DNA from 4 places in the Geobacillus sp. YF-1 genome. Region 3 is predicted to be linked to each of the others. Evidence: riboswitches for the same ligand, from Rfam matches in the RefSeq annotation. Region 3 holds a riboswitch; each other region holds the start of a gene.

Evidence for each region. A riboswitch is a leader RNA that binds a small molecule or an ion and turns the genes downstream of it on or off. The one in region 3 is predicted to bind S-adenosylmethionine.
Region 1: linked by a shared signal. The riboswitch ahead of ACTVIM_RS06685 (hypothetical protein) and the one ahead of mtnW (2,3-diketo-5-methylthiopentyl-1-phosphate enolase) in region 3 are both predicted to bind S-adenosylmethionine.
Region 2: linked by a shared signal. The riboswitch ahead of ACTVIM_RS03610 (bifunctional homocysteine S-methyltransferase/methylenetetrahydrofolate reductase) and the one ahead of mtnW (2,3-diketo-5-methylthiopentyl-1-phosphate enolase) in region 3 are both predicted to bind S-adenosylmethionine.
Region 4: linked by a shared signal. The riboswitch ahead of ACTVIM_RS14825 (methionine ABC transporter ATP-binding protein) and the one ahead of mtnW (2,3-diketo-5-methylthiopentyl-1-phosphate enolase) in region 3 are both predicted to bind S-adenosylmethionine.

What each region holds. Positions count from the first base shown of each region.
Region 1 covers NZ_CP199850.1:1,321,548-1,326,555, reverse strand. The annotation lists gene ACTVIM_RS06700 (PaaI family thioesterase) at 47-463, shown strand; gene ACTVIM_RS06695 (PaaI family thioesterase) at 852-1,334, opposite strand; gene ACTVIM_RS06690 (VOC family protein) at 1,509-1,901, opposite strand; gene ACTVIM_RS06685 (hypothetical protein) at 1,928-2,284, opposite strand; SAM riboswitch class I at 2,334-2,438, opposite strand; gene opp4A (oligopeptide ABC transporter substrate-binding protein) at 2,489-4,273, opposite strand; gene ACTVIM_RS06675 (ABC transporter permease) at 4,286-5,008, opposite strand, start outside.
Region 2 covers NZ_CP199850.1:716,659-721,666, reverse strand. The annotation lists gene ACTVIM_RS03625 (hypothetical protein) at 1-1,197, opposite strand, end outside; gene ACTVIM_RS03620 (uberolysin/carnocyclin family circular bacteriocin) at 1,292-1,456, opposite strand; gene ACTVIM_RS03615 (hypothetical protein) at 1,512-1,688, opposite strand; SAM riboswitch class I at 2,507-2,608, shown strand; gene ACTVIM_RS03610 (bifunctional homocysteine S-methyltransferase/methylenetetrahydrofolate reductase) at 2,681-4,531, shown strand; gene metH (methionine synthase) at 4,524-5,008, shown strand, end outside.
Region 3 covers NZ_CP199850.1:932,238-937,245, reverse strand. The annotation lists gene ACTVIM_RS04740 (1,2-dihydroxy-3-keto-5-methylthiopentene dioxygenase) at 1-331, opposite strand, end outside; gene ACTVIM_RS04735 (methylthioribulose 1-phosphate dehydratase) at 363-995, opposite strand; gene mtnX (2-hydroxy-3-keto-5-methylthiopentenyl-1-phosphate phosphatase) at 992-1,654, opposite strand; gene mtnW (2,3-diketo-5-methylthiopentyl-1-phosphate enolase) at 1,651-2,892, opposite strand; SAM riboswitch class I at 2,960-3,067, opposite strand; gene ACTVIM_RS04720 (pyridoxal phosphate-dependent aminotransferase) at 3,165-4,340, opposite strand; gene ACTVIM_RS04715 (carbon-nitrogen family hydrolase) at 4,440-5,008, shown strand, end outside.
Region 4 covers NZ_CP199850.1:2,983,956-2,988,963, reverse strand. The annotation lists gene gcvH (glycine cleavage system protein GcvH) at 1-277, shown strand, start outside; gene ACTVIM_RS14845 (YusG family protein) at 351-587, shown strand; gene ACTVIM_RS14840 (toprim domain-containing protein) at 681-1,040, shown strand; gene ACTVIM_RS14835 (thioredoxin family protein) at 1,037-1,351, shown strand; gene ACTVIM_RS14830 (hypothetical protein) at 1,499-1,846, shown strand; SAM riboswitch class I at 1,921-2,030, shown strand; gene ACTVIM_RS14825 (methionine ABC transporter ATP-binding protein) at 2,207-3,235, shown strand; gene ACTVIM_RS14820 (methionine ABC transporter permease) at 3,225-3,893, shown strand; gene ACTVIM_RS14815 (MetQ/NlpA family ABC transporter substrate-binding protein) at 3,910-4,758, shown strand.

The DNA of each region.
Region 1 (5,008 bases), 390 kb from region 3:
CCGCGAATAAAAGAATACAGATCGACAACAGAAAGGGGGACACAGCATGAAATCAACCGTCAACTTGCATGACGTCATCGCCGGCCAAAGCGCGCCGCCGCCGTGCGATACAACGCTCGGCGTTCGCTTGACAGAAGCCCGGGACGGCTATGCGAAAGGAGTATGGAAGGTAAGCGAATCGCTGCTCAATGGAAACGGCGTCATTATGGGCGGGTTTGTCGGCGCGGCGGCCGATATCGTGATGGCGTATGCGGTGACGACCTTGCTTCGCGATGACCAAATGCACGCTTCGATCAACTTGCACACGACGTTTCATCGTCCGCTGGAAGCCGGGGAAGCGGAAATCGAGGCGCTAGTGGAAAAACCCGGGCGAACGGTCGTTTATGTGACCGCCACCGTGCGGCAAAACGGCAAAGAGGTGGCGAGCGCCACGTCATCCGTGCTCATCATGGAAAAACGATGAAGGTCATTCGTGCGAGCGGGTCATGGACAGGATTCCGAAAGAAAGCCAAACAGGCTGGTGAAAAACGGTTGTTTCTTTTGAACAATGGGGGAGCGTGTGAAAGACGCTCCTGATGCGACAGGGCTTTTCTATTTGAGAGGCGAGGCCGGTAAGCGGCCTGTCTCCTTAAATCACCGCCCCTCAAAACCTACTGGAAAGAAAGCGGCATTTCGGACAACGGCTCCGGCCGCCTTGGCCCTTCACAACGGGCAGGGGGAATGATGATGGGCTTTGCCCGCCAGCGCGAGCCGAACTGCAGGGGGCGCTCAGTTCCTAACCGCCCTCGGCGGCAAAGCGCCGAAGAAAGCGCTGCCAAAAACAGCGGCTTTTCGGCGCTTTTTGCTGTTTGTTAAGGGCGGACAAACGTTTTCGGCATCACAACGGCGACGACTTGCCCGCGGGCGCATAATTCACCGTTCGCGAACACTTCGGTGTCAACTTGCCATTTTTTCGGATGAATTTCCGTCACCGTGCCGATGGCCACAAGCGGCACCCCGTGCGGCGTCGGTTTGAGAAAATCGACGTGCAGCGAAGCGGTGACAAAGCGCGGCGGCGTCTCCCCGCTGCCCGGCTCATGGCCGTTTTTCCGGTGCAACGCCAGCGCCGCTGAACCGGTGCCGTGGCAGTCGATGAGCGAGGCGATCAATCCGCCGTACACAAATCCAGGGATGGCTGTATGTTCGGGGCGCGGCGTGTATACGGTCACCGTCTTGTCCCCTTGCCATCCGGTGCGGAAATGGTGGCCCGTCTCATTCAAACGGCCGCAGCCATAGCACCAAGCGAATTCATCCGGATAGTCGTCTTGAATGGCGTGAACGATCGTTTCTTCCACTACACATCTCCCCCTCTCTTTTTCTAGTATACCATTGAATAGAGAGAACGACGACTCTTATTTAGGAAGATGGCTGCTTAGTGATGGACAAGACTGGCGAGAGAATGCGCGGCACGAGGCCCTAACGGCCAGACGGCAAATGCATAGGCGGTCCAAACAGCGGACCGCCCGTGTTTATTGTGCAGATCGCTCCGGCTCGTAAAATTCGATCCATTCCCCGTCCGGGCCGAGGAAAAACAAATATTTCGCCCCGTTCGGAAGCTCGGTAATGTCCTCCCAAACGAGTGGAACGCCAAGCGACACGAGCCGCTCTTTCTCTTGCTCAATGCCTTCGACCGTAAATGCGACGTGATGCACTTTTCCTTCCGTCGGCAAATCCGGATTGTATCCTTCGATGAGTTCGACGATGACTTGCCCGTCAAGCCCCAAAAACGCCAGTTTCATCGTCCCGTTCGTATGAATCATCTCGCTGAGCAGCTCGAGGCCGACGACGTTTTGATAAAATGCTTTCGATGTTTCGATATCTTTCACTTGGATGCCGACGTGTTCAAATTTTTTGACTGCCATTCGCTGTTCTTCCTTTCTCTCATGTTCTACAATTCAATGGAAAACACAGCCCGCAAATACGGGGTCATTCGCGGTGGAAAAATGTCCTTTTTTCCTAGCTCCATCCATACATAGCGGTCAAGAGCATACGGTCCTTCCGCTTTCCATTCCTCCGCCTCATCGTTCGTCAGCACGATGGAAAACATCGTTCCTTGCGCTTCCCCATACAAATGGACATATCCGTCCCCGCGGTCGATATGCACCACCGCCTGCCGATCGAACCGGATGAGCTCCGTCCGCACGCAGCGCATGACGTGAACGGCAAACGTCGCCGCCGGCAAATGCGCTGCCATGCAAGCGCGGAGCGACAGTCGTTCGGCCACTGCTTCCCCCTCACCTCCCATCATCAAAAACCCCCCTTCCGCCTCGGAATGACGCGAAAGGGGGTGGCCGTTCTTATCATCCAAAGCGACATCGCTTTGCGGGTGTTAGCACCTTGCCAGCGGCAGGTTGCTGTGGGGTCATCAAGCCCGTTCTCTCGCCCACTCTTGATAAGACGTATGCAATTTGTCTTCTATCTTATCATACATCATCAAAGGCGGCAATCGTCATTGTTCGACTTCCGGCTGCTCGGACGTGACGCCGACATCTTTCCACGTCAGTTTCGATCCCGGATCGACCGTGAAGTTGGCGACGCGGTTGTTGACGGCATAAATGGCCGAACGATACAACGTCGGAATGACCGGAACTTCTTCGTTCATCAATTTTTGCCATTCACTGTAAATTTTCCGGCGATATTCTTTGTCAAACGCCTGTTCAGAATGGCCTTTTTCCAACAGTTCATCGTTTTTCTCATTCACCCAGCGCGAGTAGTTGAACATGACGTTCCGTCCATACAATCCGTATGGATCGACGTCCGTGCCCGTCCCCCACGCGGCTGCGTAAACGTCCACTTTCGGATCGTCTTTTTCGACCATATCATAGAAGGAGTTGAACTCCGCCAAGCGTCCGTCCACCAGCTGAACATCGAGGCCGACATCTTTCCAGCATTGCATATAAAATTTAGCCAACGGTTCAGCGATGTCCCCGCCGCTCATCGCCAAGAAGTTGATCTTGAATTTTTTGCCGTTCGGGTCTTCGCGGAGGCCATCGCCATCCACATCTTTATACCCCGCTTCATCCAACAATTGCTTCGCTTTTTCCGGATTGTACGTATACCCTTTGATCGAACTGTCATGATAGCCCGGGAACGACGGCGGAATGAGCGTGTTCGCCGGGAAGCGCAAACCATGATACAGGCGGTCGGCCACCTCTTGGTTGTTGATGGCGTACGCCATCGCTTGGCGCAGTTTTTTGTTTTGGAATTTCGGATTGTCCATGACGTTTTCCTGCTTTTTCGCATCCCAGTGGCCGAGTTTAAAGCCGATATAGTTGTACGCTAGGTCCACTCTGCCGATAAACTGAATGTTTTTCGTCCCTTTCGCGTTCAAATATTGGTCGGTCGGGAACTCGGCGACGTCAATTTCGCCTTTTTTCAGCGCTTGCAGGACGACTTGCGGGCTGACGACTTTCAAAATGACGCCTTCCAAGTTCGGTTTGCCGGCCCAGTAGTCATCATTGCGGACAAACTCGACCGACTCGCCCGGAACGATTTTCTTCACTTTGAACGGTCCGAAGCCGATCGGGTTTTTCCGGATTTTATCCGATTTCGCCAAGTCTTTGATCGGAATGTCTTTCAAGTAATGCTTCGGCAGCGGATACGCCCAAATGCCGGTCAACACCGACGGATTGGCCTGTTTCCATGTAATCGTCAACGTCTTTTTGTCGATGACTTTAATGCCGGAAATTTTATTCGCTTTGCCGCTATGATATTCTTCCATCCCGACGATGCCTTGGATGAGCGCATCGCCATAGCGGACGCCCGTGTAATCTTTACTGCCAATGACCAAATAGGCGTACTCCAAGTCTTCGGCGGTCACCGGCTGGCCGTCATGCCAGTTGACGTTGTCTTTGATGCGGATCGTCATCGTCTTTTTGTCTTTCGACAACTCGTATGTGGCAGCGCCGTCATTCGTAATCTCATAGTCGCTGTTCGTTCGGAAAAGCGACTCGTCAAAAAATTGCAAAATCTCCGCGTCGGGCGTTCCCGTGTAGAACGCATAGCTGAGCGTCCCTTCAAACGGCGTGTCGGACACAAGGCCGTATTTCAGCACGCCGCCGTCAATGATTTTCCCGTCGTTTTTCACCGTCATCGGGAATTTGCTGATGTCTTCCTTCTGAGCTGCCGGTTTTTCGTTGTTGTTGCCCTTTCCGCTCGTTGTGTCGGATTTGCCCGTGCACCCGGCGAGCACGAGCAAGAGCGCGGCGAGAGCCGCCAACCATCTTTGCTTCACATTTTCTCCCCCTTATCCTAATCGTTGTCTTGCATCAGCCGCACGTTTCAACGCTTGGCCGATGAAATTTATGCACAGCATCATCACTAAAATAAGCAATGATGCAGGCAACCAAACCCACCATTTGTTTTGCAGCACATCCGGATTGGTCGCGTAACTGACGAGCGTGCCCAAGCTCGGCGTGCTCTCCGGCAGCCCGAAGCCAAGATACGTGAGCCCAGACTCGATGCCGATGTTGCCCGCCAAATTTAACGTCAAATTGACGATAATGATCGAACTGAGGTTAGGCAAAATTTGAAAAATAATGATTTTCCAATCCGGCGTGCCGAGCGTTTTTGACGCGCTGACATAATCCAGCTCGCGCTCGGCCAGCGTTTTGGCGCGGATCAGCCGAGCTTTGCCCGTCCACAAAAACGCGCTCATGATCAAAATGAACGTCAATACATTATATTTAGGCACAATGGCGACAAAAACAATAACGAGCATCAAAAACGGCAGAACGAGAATGAAATCGATGATGCGCATAATGACATTGTCAATCCAGCCGCCAAAATACCCAGCAATCAGCCCGATCGCCAGCCCGATGAGGCCGGTAATAAGCGTAATGGCCAGCCCGATCGTAAACGAGTTGCGGGCGCCGATGATGAGCTGGCCAAACACGTCGCGCCCCCCGTAGTCTGTGCCAAGCCAGTGTTCCGCTGACGGCGGAGAATAGATGGAAAGAAAATCGACTTT
Region 2 (5,008 bases), 220 kb from region 3:
CAGCGTCCATTTCGCTTCAATTAACGATCCAAGGGGAGGCGGAGAAAGAAGCCGAAAAACAAGGAGACGCTCCATTTCGCTTTCAAACTGAAAAATGTCTGGAAAGGCATCGGTCATGGCTCGCAACGTCCCTGTCATGACCAAGTATACTTCGAACAGAAACAAAAACAAAAGGATCGCTCCGTTGTGAACGGCCGCCAACAGCGGCAAATTCGCTCCAGCAACCAAGAACAATTCCCCTGGCAGAAACAGCGTCCAAGGCGGCTTGGCCAACTCCTTTGCTTTGCGCATGAACAGACAAAGATCCTTATATAAAATCGCATTGTTCGTGCCGCGAACCACTAATACCTCAATGGCACGCAGCTGCCATGAATACAGCTTATCCATCGCCTTGCTGGAATGAGAGGCGCGAAGGAAAGGAAAACAAAGCAGTGCCAACAGTACAAACCCAGCTCCAACAAGTGATAAAGCAGTGCTTGAAAAGGACCATCCTTCCCCTAAGTGGGCCATGCGTTGATAAAATTGCTGTTGCCAGTGAGCAACGTAATCATCCATATGCGCAAGATAAGAAAGCGACAACCCATACATCCGAACCGCTTGGCGGGACAATTGCAACAGCGGCATTATCGCCGCAAGCACAGCATACCCGATCGCCAATGAGGCCATGCGAAAGAACAAAGCTGAACATACACGAGCCGCTCTAGTTGTTGAACCGCGCATCATATGCGATATGACATACAGAAGCAGCACCATCGCTTGCCCAAGCCATACCCACACCGCTCCTCTCACCCCAAACTTGGCGATCAAGCCGACAGAGGGAGGGAGAAACAACGGCGATAGACGCAGCAAAGACACCGCATAGTGAAGGCCTAGCAACCGCCTCCATACGTGATCATCCCGCACACTAGACAACCGCAAATAGTCAAAATGGTAGCGGCGCTCCAACGCCTCTTTTGACTCCAGCGAAACCCCGATTAAAGGACCGACCGATAAAAAGAAAAGAATCAACATCGTCACAACAGGACGAAACATCATTGTCGATCGAAAACAGATCACTGCAACGAGCGCCGACGAAATGAGCCATTTCGTCGCTTCCAACAACAACAGTGTCGTCCGCGGGGAAAACGGTGATTTTCGCTGTAAAGGGGCGATACTGCTTCGCTGTTTTTGGAGATACCATAGCCATACGAGTCTCACGGCTCTTCCCCCTTTCATCTCATAGGAACGGCAGGGGCCTTTCTCCTCCTGCCGGTTTCCATGTTACCATGCAATTGCCGCTTTTTTTCCCCGCTCAGCCACGATTTTTTTTCACCGTTGCTACAAACGCTGACCAACCAATTTCCAAAATGGCATCGACTCCGCCTGACAAAATCGCAGTAATTCCAAGAATCATCGAAACGAGCGTGGAGCCGGTCAGCACGATCGAAACAACAGTTGTAGCAACTGCTTGCGACACGCCGAGCGTTCCGGCAATAAGCGTGAACTACTCGGATTTCAAATCCGATCGGACTTTATTTTATTTTCCGCAATAAACGCGAATAAACGATCCCATAAACAAGAACGGCCGCAATCAATGCGATTTTTCCCCACATTGGCGTCTTAGCCGCTTTTAAGCCAAAGGCAAGGACAATAAACAACACAAACGGCAGGCTAATGAGAATAAAATACGGCCACGACCATCGTTTCATTTCTTTCACTCCTGTCTGTGACGCCATTTCTATTAAATTCCTTGTTACCATCATCCATTTTTTTATTGTACACTTTGACTCTTAAAAAAAAGAGAAATGGGTTGACGTTTTTCGTCTTTTTTTAACATATTTCGACATTTTTTTGTGCTATCGAAACAAAAGGCTCTTCACTAAAAGTTGTACTTGATTTTTTTCATGACACATCTTAACTTAATGCATCCACGAAAGAACAGAAGCCAATCATTTTTTGCCTACACCTGTTCAGAGAAGTGCACGTTGTGGTGATGAACCAAGCAAAAAAGCAATTGGTAAGAAATTGGTGTCAGCGCAAGGAGATGTTCAATAGCCAAAACACAATAGAGTGTGTGACAACGGTTTTTCACCAGCCTCAATCGAAAAACAGCGCATGGCTTCGTTGAACATCGGCCACTGGAGAATGTCTTTCCCTGCTGAACGTTCGATTGGCAAGCAAAGAGAAAACATCGATTGCCCGCATGGCGGCAGGTGTTTGTAGCGCTATTTCCGATTTTTACAATCATACTATAGATGAGCAAATTCGCTAACACAAATTGACAACTAAACAAAAAAGGAGACATAACAAAAAACAGCTCCATGTCGCCTAAGGGGTGCCCTGTTTGTCTCTTAGGGTATGGAAATTACTGAAAAATACTCATCTACAGAATCATACAAGAGTTCCTTCTCCCTTGATCGGGCAAATCTTTGGCAAATTTCTTGCTTCACTGTATTGAATAATTTCAAAAAATACATTAAATTATATAGTAATCACCCAAACGGGACGATACAATTGGATACGAATTTTCTTATCAAGAGAGGGGGAGGGACTGGCCCAGTGAACCCTCAGCAACCTGGCCGCGGCCAAGGTGCTAAATCCAGACAGGCAGCAGCCTGGAAGATAAGAAGAAGCGAACGGAAAGTCTTCTTCTTATGGAAGACTTTTTTCTTTTACTTGCCAAGAAACGGGGGAATGGAACATGGGATTGCTTGATGAGCTGAAACAACGCGTGCTGATCGCCGACGGGGCGATGGGGACGCTTCTCTATTCGCATGGGGTTGACCGTTGTTTTGAAGAATTGAATCTATCGAAACCGGAAGACATCGTCCATATTCACGAAGCCTATATCGCCGCGGGCGCCGACGTCATCCAGACGAATACCTACGGCGCCAACTATGTGAAACTCGCCCGCTACGGCTTGCAAGATGAGGTGCCGGCCATCAACCGGGCGGCGGTGCGGCTCGCCAAACAAGCCGCCAACGGTCGGGCGTACGTGCTCGGGACCATCGGCGGACTGCGCACGTTAAACAAAAGCGCCGTGCCGCTTGATGAAGTGAAGCGGACGTTCCGCGAGCAACTGTTTGTCTTGCTCGCCGAGGGGGTCGATGGCGTGCTGCTCGAGACGTATTACGATTTAGAAGAGTTGGAGACGGTGCTCGCCATCGCCCGCAAAGAGACGGACTTGCCGGTCATCGCCCATGTGTCGCTCCATGAAGTGGGCGTCTTGCAAGACGGCACGCCGCTCGCTGACGCCCTCGCCCGCTTAGAAGCGCTTGGCGCCGATGTCGTCGGGCTCAACTGCCGGCTCGGGCCGTACTATATGCTTCAATCGCTCGAGGAAGTGCCGCTGCCAACGCACGCCTTTTTATCGGCGTACCCGAACGCGAGCCTCCCCGACTATCGCGACGGCCGGCTCGTCTATGAGACGAATGCCGAATACTTCGAGGAAACGGCGAAAGCGTTTCGCGACCAAGGGGTGCGGCTGCTCGGCGGATGCTGCGGCACGACGCCGAACCATATTGAAGCGATGGCGCGGGCGCTGCAAGACCGGACGCCGGCAACGGAAAAAACGGTCAAACGGCGCGCCGTGTCGGTGTCGGTCCAATCCGACGCCCCATCGGCAGCGACGCCGCTTCCCGAACTTGTCCGCGCCCGCCGCTCGGTGATCGTCGAGCTCGATCCCCCGAAAAAATTGGGCATTGACAAATTTCTCGCCGGGGCGAAAGCGCTCCATGACGCCGGCATTGACGCGCTGACGCTGGCTGACAACTCGCTCGCCACACCGCGCATCAGCAACGCCGCCGTCGCGACCATCATCAAAGAGCGGCTCGGCGTCCGCCCGCTCGTGCATATTACGTGCCGCGACCGCAACTTGATCGGTCTGCAGTCGCACTTGATGGGCCTGCATACGCTCGGCATCACCGACGTGCTCGCCATTACCGGCGACCCGTCAAAAATCGGCGACTTCCCGGGAGCGACATCGGTGTACGATTTATCGTCGTTTGATTTAATCCGCTTGATCCGCCAGTTTAATGAAGGATTGTCGTATTCGGGCAAACCGCTCGGACAAAAAACGAACTTCTCGATCGGCGCAGCGTTCAATCCGAACGTCCGTCACTTGGATAAGGCCGTCGAACGGATGGAGAAAAAAATTCAATGCGGCGCCCACTATTTCTTGACCCAGCCGATTTATTCGGAAGAGAAAATCGTGGCCGTGTACGAAGCGACGAAACATTTGGACGCGCCGATTTACATCGGCATTATGCCGCTTGTGAGCGCGCGCAACGCCGAGTTTTTGCATCATGAGGTGCCGGGCATTACGCTGTCCGACGACATTCGCGCCCGCATGGCCGCCTGCGGCGACGACCCGGTGCGGGCGGCGCGCGAAGGAATCGCCATCGCCAAAGCGCTCATTGATGCGGCGTTCGACTTGTTTCACGGCATTTATTTCATTACGCCGTTTTTGCGCTACGACATGACCGTGGAGCTCGTCCGCTACATTCACGAAAAAGAAGCGGCTGCGAAAGAAAGGAAGGTTGTTCATGGCTGACCTCATCTTCGAACAACAGCTGCAGCGAAAAATTCTTGTCATCGACGGCGCCATGGGCACCATGATCCAAAGCGCCAACTTATCAGCCGCCGACTTTGGCGGCGAGGCGTATGAAGGGTGCAACGAATACTTGACCATCACCGCTCCGCACGTCATCCGCCATATTCATGAAGCGTACTTGGAAGCCGGCGCGGACATCATCGAAACGAACACGTTCGGGGCGACGCGCATCGTCCTTGATGAATACGGGCTTGGCCATTTGGCGCTCGAGCTGAACATCGAAGCAGCAAAGCTCGCCAAACAAGCGGCCGAGTCGTTCGCAACGCCCGACTGGCCGCGCTTTGTCGCCGGTTCGATGGGGCCGACGACGAAAACTTTGTCGGTCACGGGCGGAGCGACGTTTGACGAACTCGTTGCCGCCTATGAAGAACAGGCGCGCGGACTGCTTTTGGGCGGCGTCGACCTTCTCCTTTTGGA
Region 3 (5,008 bases):
CCGTAATGGCGCGTACTTCATCTTCTGTATGAATGTGGACTTGTTCAAACTTTTTCAGCAGCTCATCCAAGTTCGGCGTCGCGTCGGACAAAGCGACAATGTCCCATGTTTTGTAGCCGCGGCGCGCCGCCAAGTCTTCGATCTCGTCTTTAAATGCCGCTAAAATTTCCGCTTTCTCTTCATCGCTTAACACATACTTGTCGCGCAAATGTTCCGGCAGCTTTGAGATATCCCAATGCTCGTACAAGACACCTTGGCTGTTTAAAAACGCGCGGACGTTGTCCTCTCCCTCAATCACTTGACCAGTTTTTTTCACTTTAATGACTGCCATCGTTTTCATCCTCCTTGGAAATGAATATAGATCAACCAACTGGCAAGCCGGCCCGTTGCAAAAGCAGCCGCTTTACTTGCCAGCGGAACAAAAACTCCCATGCTTCCAAATGTTTTTTCGCTTCAAAGGCGTCGCGGCCCCAGACGGTGATGCCGTGGTTATGGATCAATACCGCGCCCGTATCGCCGTCGACATGTTTCGCAAATTTAGCGGCCAACGTCGGGATGTCGGCGTCATTGTCAATGATCGGAATGCGCACCGCGGCGTTTTCCTCCCAAATGCCGAACGCTTTGATGATTTCTTGGCCGGAAAAAACCGCTTCCCCGTTTTGGGCGTACACGTCGGAAATGAGGTTGTTGTCGACCGTATGGACGTGCAACACACAGCCGGCCTTCGTCCGCCGATAAATCTCAACATGCAGCAGCGTCTCCGCCGACGGCTTCAAATGCGTGTCTTCCGCCGGGTTTCCATCACCATCAACGAGCAGAAAATCTTCGTCTGTCTGCTTCCGTTTGTCTTTGCCGCTGGCCGTGACAAGAAAGGTGAGCGGATCGTTTGTCACTTTGATCGATAAATTACCGCTTGTCGCGAAAAACCAGTCGCGGGCGGCAAGCTCGGCCTTCACCTCGGCGAGCTCGTTCCATTTTTGCACGACGAGGCTCATACGACCACCTCCACCTGCTGCAAATGATCCATCACATCAAAAAACGTCGCAAACGGCGCATGGGGCAAGCCAAGCTCTTGGCATTTTTGGAGCAAAAAATCGCGCGCCAACACGTAATCCGCTTGCTTCGCCACCGCTACGTCCGTAATCGAATCGCCGATGACGACATGATACCCGTCCGGGCGGGAAAGCTTGCGAAGGAGCGACGGCTTGCAGCAGCCGCAGCCGTTTTGGCACTCACCGTCGCACGCGTAAGGCCACGTGATGCGGATCGTCGCGCCGCTGAAATCGGATCCGTTGCAAAAAATGCGCTCTCGTTCGATGATCCCGTCAAGCAGCGGGTAGACAAAAAAGTCGATCCCCCCGCTCACCACATAGAGCGGAATGCCCTGCTCTTTCGTCCAAGCGGCGAATTCGCGAAACCCTTCGCGCAAACGGGCGGTGCGCCGCAGAAAATCGACGATTTCGCCCTTTAACGAAGACGGAAGGAGGGAAAACATCTTCCCGACCCCTTCCTGAACGGAGATGCGCTCAGCGAGAATGTCGTCTTTGAGCGCCTCCCACTCCGGCGGGGCGAACTGTTTCATAATGGCGATAATGTTGTCGTTTTCCGTAATCGTGCCGTCAAAATCGCAAAAGAGAACAAGCTGCCTCGTCATGCTTCCACCTCAACAGCACCCCAGCGGTCGATCGCTTTTTGTAGGGCCTCGTTTTCAACAGCTGCTTCGCGGAGCGGCCGACCGGCCAACACCGCATCGATCGCCGCGCGAAACGCCTGCCCGCCGCCGATCGCCCCGTCCGGATGGCCGTGAATGCCGCCGCCGGCGTTGACGATGCTGTCAAGGCCGAAATCACGGAAAAGAAGCGGCACGAGCCCCGGATGAATGCCGGCCGACGGCACCGGAAAGGCGCGCGCAAACGGCTCTTGGTCATCGGTGAGCGCCCTTGCGATACCAAGCGCCTGCTCGCGCTCGAGAGCGACGCTGCCGTACGGCGACGGGAACAGGACGAAATCAGCCCCGGCGAGCCGCAACAGCTTGCCGAGCAACAGCGACGGGGCGACCCCGTAAAACTCAGACGGCGTGATCGCGCCGCTAAACGCCGGATGCGCCATAATCGGGACGGTGATGTTTTCATCCTCGCGCAGCCCTTGCAACACATCAAGCCCGTAGGCGAACACGTTAAACAACAGCACGTCGGCGCCAAGCTCGGCGGCCCGTTTCGCTTTTTCTTTCAGCTCAAACGTTTTGCCGGTCAAGTTGACGGCGTACAGCGTCCGTTTGCCCGTTTGTTCGTACACTTCCCGAAGCGCGGCCTTTCCTTCCGTAATCCGCTTCTCAAACGGAAGAAGCTCGCTGTCAAACAAAATTTCGTCATCTTTGACTAGGTCGACGCCACCAAGCGCCTGTTTTTTCAATTCGGACGTCAAATACGCCAAATCGCGGCCGATGATGCCTTTAAAAATGCTCATCAACAGCGGGCGGTTATATACCCCGACTTTTTCGCGAATGCCGCTGATGCCAAAGCGCGGCCCCGGAAATTGCCGCTTCCACTCGTCCGGAAACTCAAGGTCAAGCAGCCGCACTTCCCCATCAAGCGACAATTTGCCAAACGTCGTCACCAAAAGCGCCGGCAAATCAGCGCTGAAGTTGACCGTCGGATAGGCGATTTTGACGATCGCCCGCTTCAGCCGCTTGCCAAAATACGCGTTTACCCGCTCGCTTTCGCCAAGCTCCTCAACGGCGACCACTTCCCCTTTATGTTTGCGAAGCTGCTCCTGCTCCAACGCCGGCAAGTCGGTCCATGTGCCGACCGTCAAGCCGAGCGCGATTCCTTCCGCCTTTTTGCGGATGTCTTTCTCGTCATGAAGCAAATACGTTGCCATCACTGCACTCATCATTCATCCCTCTTTCCAAAGAAAAAAGCCTCTTCATAAGAAGAGGCGTCATTCGTTTATGGCGCTCTTCTTATCTCTCAGCGTTTCCGCTGCAAGAATTAGCACCGTGCTTGAATGTACCAAGCCGGTTGCCGGGCTTCATTGGGCTCGTCCCTCCGCCTGCTCTTGATAAGAATGCTTGCGTAACTATACACTTGTCAAACGATTTTGGCGAGTATGGCAAATTTACTTTGAATTATGACAGCCTTTGCCGCCGTTGTCAATCATTTTTTTCAAAACAGCCCGAGCCGTCCGATCCGCTCGGCCGCTTCACAGAGCCGCGCCTCATCGGTCAACAGGCCGACGCGCACATACCCTTCGCCGTGCTCGCCAAAGCCGATGCCCGGAGCGACGGCGACATGCGCCCGCTCAAGGAGCACATCGGCAAACTCGGCGGACGACCACCCTTTCGGTACGGGGAGCCAGGCGAAAAACGACCCGGACGGCGCCGGTGCTTCCCAGCCGATCTCGCGCAACGCGGCGATGAAGGCGTTGCGGCGCGCTTCATACAGCGCGACAAGCTCGTTGACGCAATCTTGCGGGCCGAGAAGTGCTGCGGCCGCCGCTTCTTGGACGGCGCCGAACAGGCTGACGTACAAATGATCTTGCAGCAGCTCAAGCGCCCGAATGATCCGCTCGTTGCCGACGGCAAACGCGACGCGCCAGCCGGCCATATTGTACGTTTTCGAAAACGTGTAAATTTCCACCCCGACATCTTTCGCCCCGTCAACTTCGAGGAAGCTAACCGGCTTTTTGCCGTCAAAACCGATCGCCCCATAGGCAAAGTCGTGCACGACGGCGATGCCGTGCTTGGCGGCGAACGCCACCGTCTCGGCGAAAAATTCTTTTGTCGCCGTCGCACCGGTCGGGTTGTTCGGATAGTTTAAAAACATCAGTTTCGCTTGGTCGGCAACCGCCGCCGGAATGGTGCTGTAATCGGGCAAAAATTGCTGCTCGGCGACAAGCGGCATCATTTCCATCCGCGCGCGGGCGAGCGCGATTCCCGACCAGTAATCCGGATAGCCCGGATCCGGGACGAGCACCGCATCGCCCGGGTTGACGAGGCAAAGCGGCAGCTCGACAAGCCCGGCCTTGCCGCCAAACAAAATGGCGACTTCGCGGGTCGGGTCGACCTCAACTCCGTACTCGCGTGCATAAAAGGCGGCAACGGCTTCTTTCAAAAACGAGTAGCCTTGAAACGGCGAGTATTTATGGTATTTCGGGTTGGCCGCCGCCCGCTGCATCGCCTCGACAATATGCTTCGGCGTCGGCTGGTCCGGATTGCCTTGCCCTAAATTAATGACATCATGCCCGGCCTTGATTTTCTCTCCCACTTTGGCGACAAGCGAAGCAAAAAACTGCTTCGGCAGCTGTTCAAGCAGTTCGGAAAAAGGAAATTCGATCGTCATCGCCCACACCTTCTTGAAAAATTCTTGAAATTCTAGTGCAACATCATATATCGTAAAAAGCAAAATGTAAAGCAAATTTTTTCATTGGGGTGAAAAACAATGACCATCCGCATCGCGTGCCTCCAGCTCGATATCGCGTTTGGCGATCCGCAAACGAACGAACAGCAAGCCGAAACAGCCGTGCAATCCGCCGCCAACGAAGGAGCCGACATCGTCGTGCTTCCGGAACTATGGACGACCGGCTATGACTTGACGCGCTTGGACGAAATTGCCGATGACGATGCCGGGCGGGCGAAAGCGTTCGCCTCCCGCCTGGCGCAAACATATGGCGTCCATTTCGTCGCCGGCTCAGTCGCCAAAAAAACCGCCGCCGGTGTGACGAACACGATGATCGTCGCCGACCGAAGCGGCCAAATCGTCAGTGAATATAGCAAACTTCATCTGTTCCAACTGATGGATGAGCATTTGTATTTGCAGCCGGGAAACGCGCCAGGCTTATTTTCGCTTGACGGGCTGTCGTGCGCCGGAGTCATTTGCTATGACATCCGCTTTCCGGAGTGGATTCGCGTCCATGCTTTAGCCGGGGCGGAAGTGCTGTTTGTCGTCGCCGAATGGCCGCTTCCTCGCCTTCACCATTGGCGGACGCTGCTGATGGCGCGAGCGATTGA
Region 4 (5,008 bases), 1.4 Mb from region 3:
GGATATCGTCTTTGTCGAACTGCCGGAAGTGGGCGCGCAGCTGAAAGCGAACGAGCCGTTCGGCAGCGTTGAGTCGGTGAAAACCGTCTCGGAGCTGTACGCGCCGGTCAGCGGAACGGTCGTCGAAGTAAACGAGGCGCTCAACGATCATCCGGAGTATGTCAACGAATCGCCGTACGAGAAAGCGTGGATGATCGTCGTGAAACCGAGCGACACCCGTGAGATTGACCAATTATTGACAGCGGAACAATACGAAGCGATGGTGACGGAAGGATAAACATGGCCGTCATTTTCGGCTCAATTCGGGCACCCTATACATATGGAAGAAATGAAACAAGGGGGTGCGAAAGATGGCGCTGCAATCGGCGCGCATCGATGTGACCGATCGGGTAATCGGCAAATGGAACGGCCGCACGCTTGATTTGTATGCGGAAGGGGAGCTGATCGGCCATGTTCCGCTTCCGGAGACCGTTCCGTTAAAAAGCGGCTATACAGTGCAAAATGGAAAAGTTTACAAAGACGTGACCGCTACCGTTGAGCCGGGGCAAAAATATGTCGACTGCGACGGGGAAGCGGGCTGGTGTTGAAAGGCAACGGTGGATGGCCGTTGCTTTTTTTCAACCTTTGGCTCGCATCGATCATACAATAGAGCAACATTGGTGGAGTTAGGTGGGGCGGATATGCGACAAGTGGAAAAGGTGATCATCGTCGAGGGGAGATCGGATAAACAAAAGGTGGCGGCGGTGTTGAATGAACCGGTCGTGATCGTGTGTACGAACGGGACGATCAGCGATGCCCGCTTGGAAGAGTTGGCCGACGAGTTCGAAGGCCAAGATGTATACGTGCTTGCCGACGCCGATGAGGCGGGGGAGAAGCTGCGCCGCCAGTTTCGCCGCATGTTTCCCGAAGCCGAACATATTTATATTGACCGGGCGTACCGGGAAGTGGCGGCCGCTCCGCTTTGGCATTTGGCACAAGTGTTGCTGCGCGCCGATTTTGAGGTGCGCATGGAATGGTTGATGAAGGGGGGAAGCGGGTGAACGCGATCGATCGCAATGAGCTCAGAAAAACGATCGAGAACGAGCCGCTTTTGGCGCTGTATTTGTATACCCCGCTATGCGGCACATGTCAATTGGCGCGGCGGATGCTCGTGATTATCGAGCAGCTATTCCCGACGTTGCCGTTTTACGAAACGGATATCAACTATATTCCCGAGCAGGCCGTGGAGTGGCAAATTTCCAGCGTTCCATGCTTGCTTCTTTTTGTTGACGGAGCGATGGCCGGCAAATGGTATGCGTTCCCTTCCGTCACCGATTTGTATGAGCAACTGCAAGCCCGGCTGCCGCGTTGACTGTCCCCTTTTTTGACTCCGTTTGACACATTTCTTGGGAAATGACAAAAACGGCGTCCGTTCGTCAACAGGCTGTCGAGATTTTTGTAAAGGATTCTTGCCCCCACATATGGAAATAGAGAACAAAGGACATGGGGGTGATGGTCAATGGAAGTGCGTGAGTTTGTGGAACGGTTCATCGAGCGGATGCAAATGTTGCGTCATTTGTTGCCGATTTTGCCGGACGAGCAGTTATGCGTTCGGTTTGAAAGCGACGGGGAGGCCGCTTCCGTCTTGCTTGGCAAAGAGCCGGCCATCGTTGAGTGCGAGAACGATGAACGAAACACGTTGACGGTGCGCGGTTCGAAGGAAGCGCTCGCCTCCTTGCTGAGCGGTGAGCTGAAGCTGCAGCAGCTCGTCCGGCTGCAAGAAGTGCACGTATCGGGAAGCTTCCGCCATTTATTGCTGCTGGAGTCGCTCCTCCATTTGGCCAAGCCGTATCGGCATGTCGGATAAAAAATGGGTTGACACGATTCGACATCCGATGATACAATCACATTCGTAACCAAATTGAATACATTCGCGTTGCGCTCTTATCAAGAGAGGTGGAGGGATGTGCCCAATGAAGCCCGGCAACCGTCAGCGCTTGCGCTGAAATGGTGCCAATTCACACAAAGCAGCCTGCTTTGAGAGATAAGAGACGGAATGGTAGACAATACCTTTCTGTTCTCCGCGGGCAGAAAGGTTTTCTTTTTGCGCTTGCTTGGGCGCTGGGCGTGAACAGCCCGCTTCGGCTGCTTGCGCGGGCGCGCTCGGCGGCGGGGCTTGCGCCTGCTGGCGAACGGGAAGCGCACGGCAAGAAAGGAAGGTGAAACGATGATCACCCTTGAACAGGTGACGAAAGTATACCAAGCGGCCAACGGTGCGGTGACAGCCGTTGACAACGTGTCGCTTGAGATTCGCGAAGGAGAAATTTTTGGAATTATCGGCTACAGCGGGGCCGGAAAAAGTTCGCTCATTCGGCTGTTAAACGGATTGGAAAAACCGACGAGCGGTCGGGTGATCGTCGCCGGCCGCGACATGGCGCGCGTGAAAGGTCGGGAGCTTCGAAACGCCCGTCAGGAAATCGGCATGATTTTCCAGCATTTCAACTTGCTTTGGTCGCGCACCGTCAGGGAAAATATCGCTTTTCCGCTCGAGATCGCCGGTGTTCCGAGAGAGGAACGGCAAAAGCGCGTCGATGAGCTCATCCAGCTTGTCGGTCTCACCGGGCGGGAAGAGGCGTATCCGTCGCAGCTGAGCGGCGGGCAAAAGCAGCGGGTCGGCATCGCGCGGGCGCTCGCCAACAATCCGAAAGTCCTGCTTTGCGATGAGGCGACGTCCGCCCTCGATCCGCAGACGACGGACGCGATTTTGGATTTGCTCGTTGACATCAACAAGCGGCTCGGGCTGACGATCGTGCTCATCACCCATGAAATGCACGTCATTCGCAAAATTTGCGACCGCGTCGCGGTGATGGAAAGCGGCAAAATCGTCGAACAAGGCGACGTGCTGCACGTGTTCCGGAACCCGCAGCAGCCGATTACGAAACGGTTCGTCAAGCAGCTGGTCGAGCCGGAGGAAACCGAAGAAGCTGTCTCGCATCTGTTCGGCCAATACCCGAACGGGGTGATCGCGCAGTTGACGTTTGTCGGCGCCGCCGCTGGACAGCCGCTCATTACGCAAGTCGTCCGCCAATTTGCTGTTGATGTCAACATTTTGCAAGGAAAAATTTCACAAACCCATCAAGGCGCCTACGGCGTGCTGTTTGTGCACATCGACGGGGCGGCGGATGAAATCGGTCGGGCGCTCGACTATATTCAAGACCAACAAGTGGCGGTGGAGGTGATTCACGATGCTCGCTAACCTCCTGCCGAACGTGCAATGGGAAACGATGTGGGCGGCAACGGTCGAGACGCTGTACATGACCGGCATGGCGGTCGCCGCCACGTTCGTCCTCGGAGTGGTGCTTGGGCTGCTGTTATTTTTAACGGCAAAGGGAAACCTATGGGAGAACCGGCTGGCCAATACGGTCATCGCGGCGTTCGTCAACATTTTCCGCTCCATTCCGTTCATTATTTTGATCATTTTGCTTATTCCGTTTACGAAATGGCTCGTCGGGACGATGCTCGGCGCCAACGCGGCGCTGCCGGCGCTCATCATCGGTGCGGCGCCGTTTTACGCCCGCATGGTTGAGATCGCCCTCCGCGAAATTGACAAAGGGGTCATTGAAGCGGCGCAGGCGATGGGCGCCTCGACGTGGACGATCATTTGGAAGGTGCTTTTGCCGGAATCGTTGCCAGCCCTTGTCTCGGGGATTACCGTCACCGCGGTGTCGCTTGTCGGCTATACGGCGATGGCTGGCGTTGTCGGCGCCGGTGGACTTGGGAATTTGGCGTATTTGGAAGGATTTCAGCGCAGCCATAACGATGTGACGTTTGTCGCGACCGTGTTGGTGCTTGTGATTGTCTTTGTCATTCAGTGGATCGGTGACATTGTCACTTCCAAAATAGATAAACGATAAAAGGAGGAAAAAATCGATGAAAAAATGGCTTGGCGTGCTGTTCGCTTCCGTCTTGGTGTTCGCCTTGGCGGCTTGCGGCGGCAACAACAACGCCGCCGATGAGGGTGGCAACGGCAAATTGGTAAAACTGAAAGTCGGCGCCTCGAACGTGCCGCATGCGGAAATTTTGGAAAAAGCGAAACCGATTTTGAAGAAAAAAGGCATTGACTTGGAGATCATTACGTTCCAAGACTATATTTTGCCGAACAAAGCGTTGGCCGACAAAGAAATTGATGCCAACTACTTCCAACACATTCCTTATTTAGAGTCGCAAATGAAAGAGCATGGCTACCAATTCGTTAACGCCGGTGGCATCCATATTGAGCCGATCGGCTTGTACTCGAAAAAATACAAAAGCATCGAAGAGCTGCCGGACGGCGCAACGATCATCATGAGCAACTCGGTCGCCGACCACGGCCGTATTTTGTCAATGCTGCAAGAAAAAGGGCTCATTAAACTGAAACCGGGCGTCGATAAAACGAAAGCGACGGTGAACGACATCGTCGAAAATCCGAAGCATTTGAAGTTTAAGGCCGATGTCGACGCTGGGCTGCTGCCGCAAATTTACAAAAACGGCGAAGGCGATGCGGTGCTGATCAATGCCAACTATGCGCTGGACGCCGGCTTGGATCCGGCGAAAGACCCGATCGCTGTGGAGTCGCCGAAAAACAATCCGTATGTGAACATTGTCGCCGTGCGCAAAGGCGATGAAAACCGGAAGGAAATCAAAACATTGGTCGAAGTGCTGCAATCGAAAGAAATTCAAGATTTCATCAAAGAAAAATACCACGGTGCCGTCATTCCAGCGGCGCAAAACAATCAATAACGGGAGCGGTTCGCTCCCGTTATTTTTCGTCAGCGGTTCTAACATGGCAACGGGCGGCGAAATGATGAAGCCATGCAGCGCACGATAACGGTGGGTCAGCGGCTTGAGCCCTCCCGCTTGCGCCAAGGGCAGCGCTCATCGCCTAGAAGGCCGGTGAAAAAACGCTGACACACCAATTGGAGGCATATTTTCATTCAGAAAAGAAAGCTGATTCTGTGAGGTTTCTCTCATTGAGAAATGGATGGAGCTT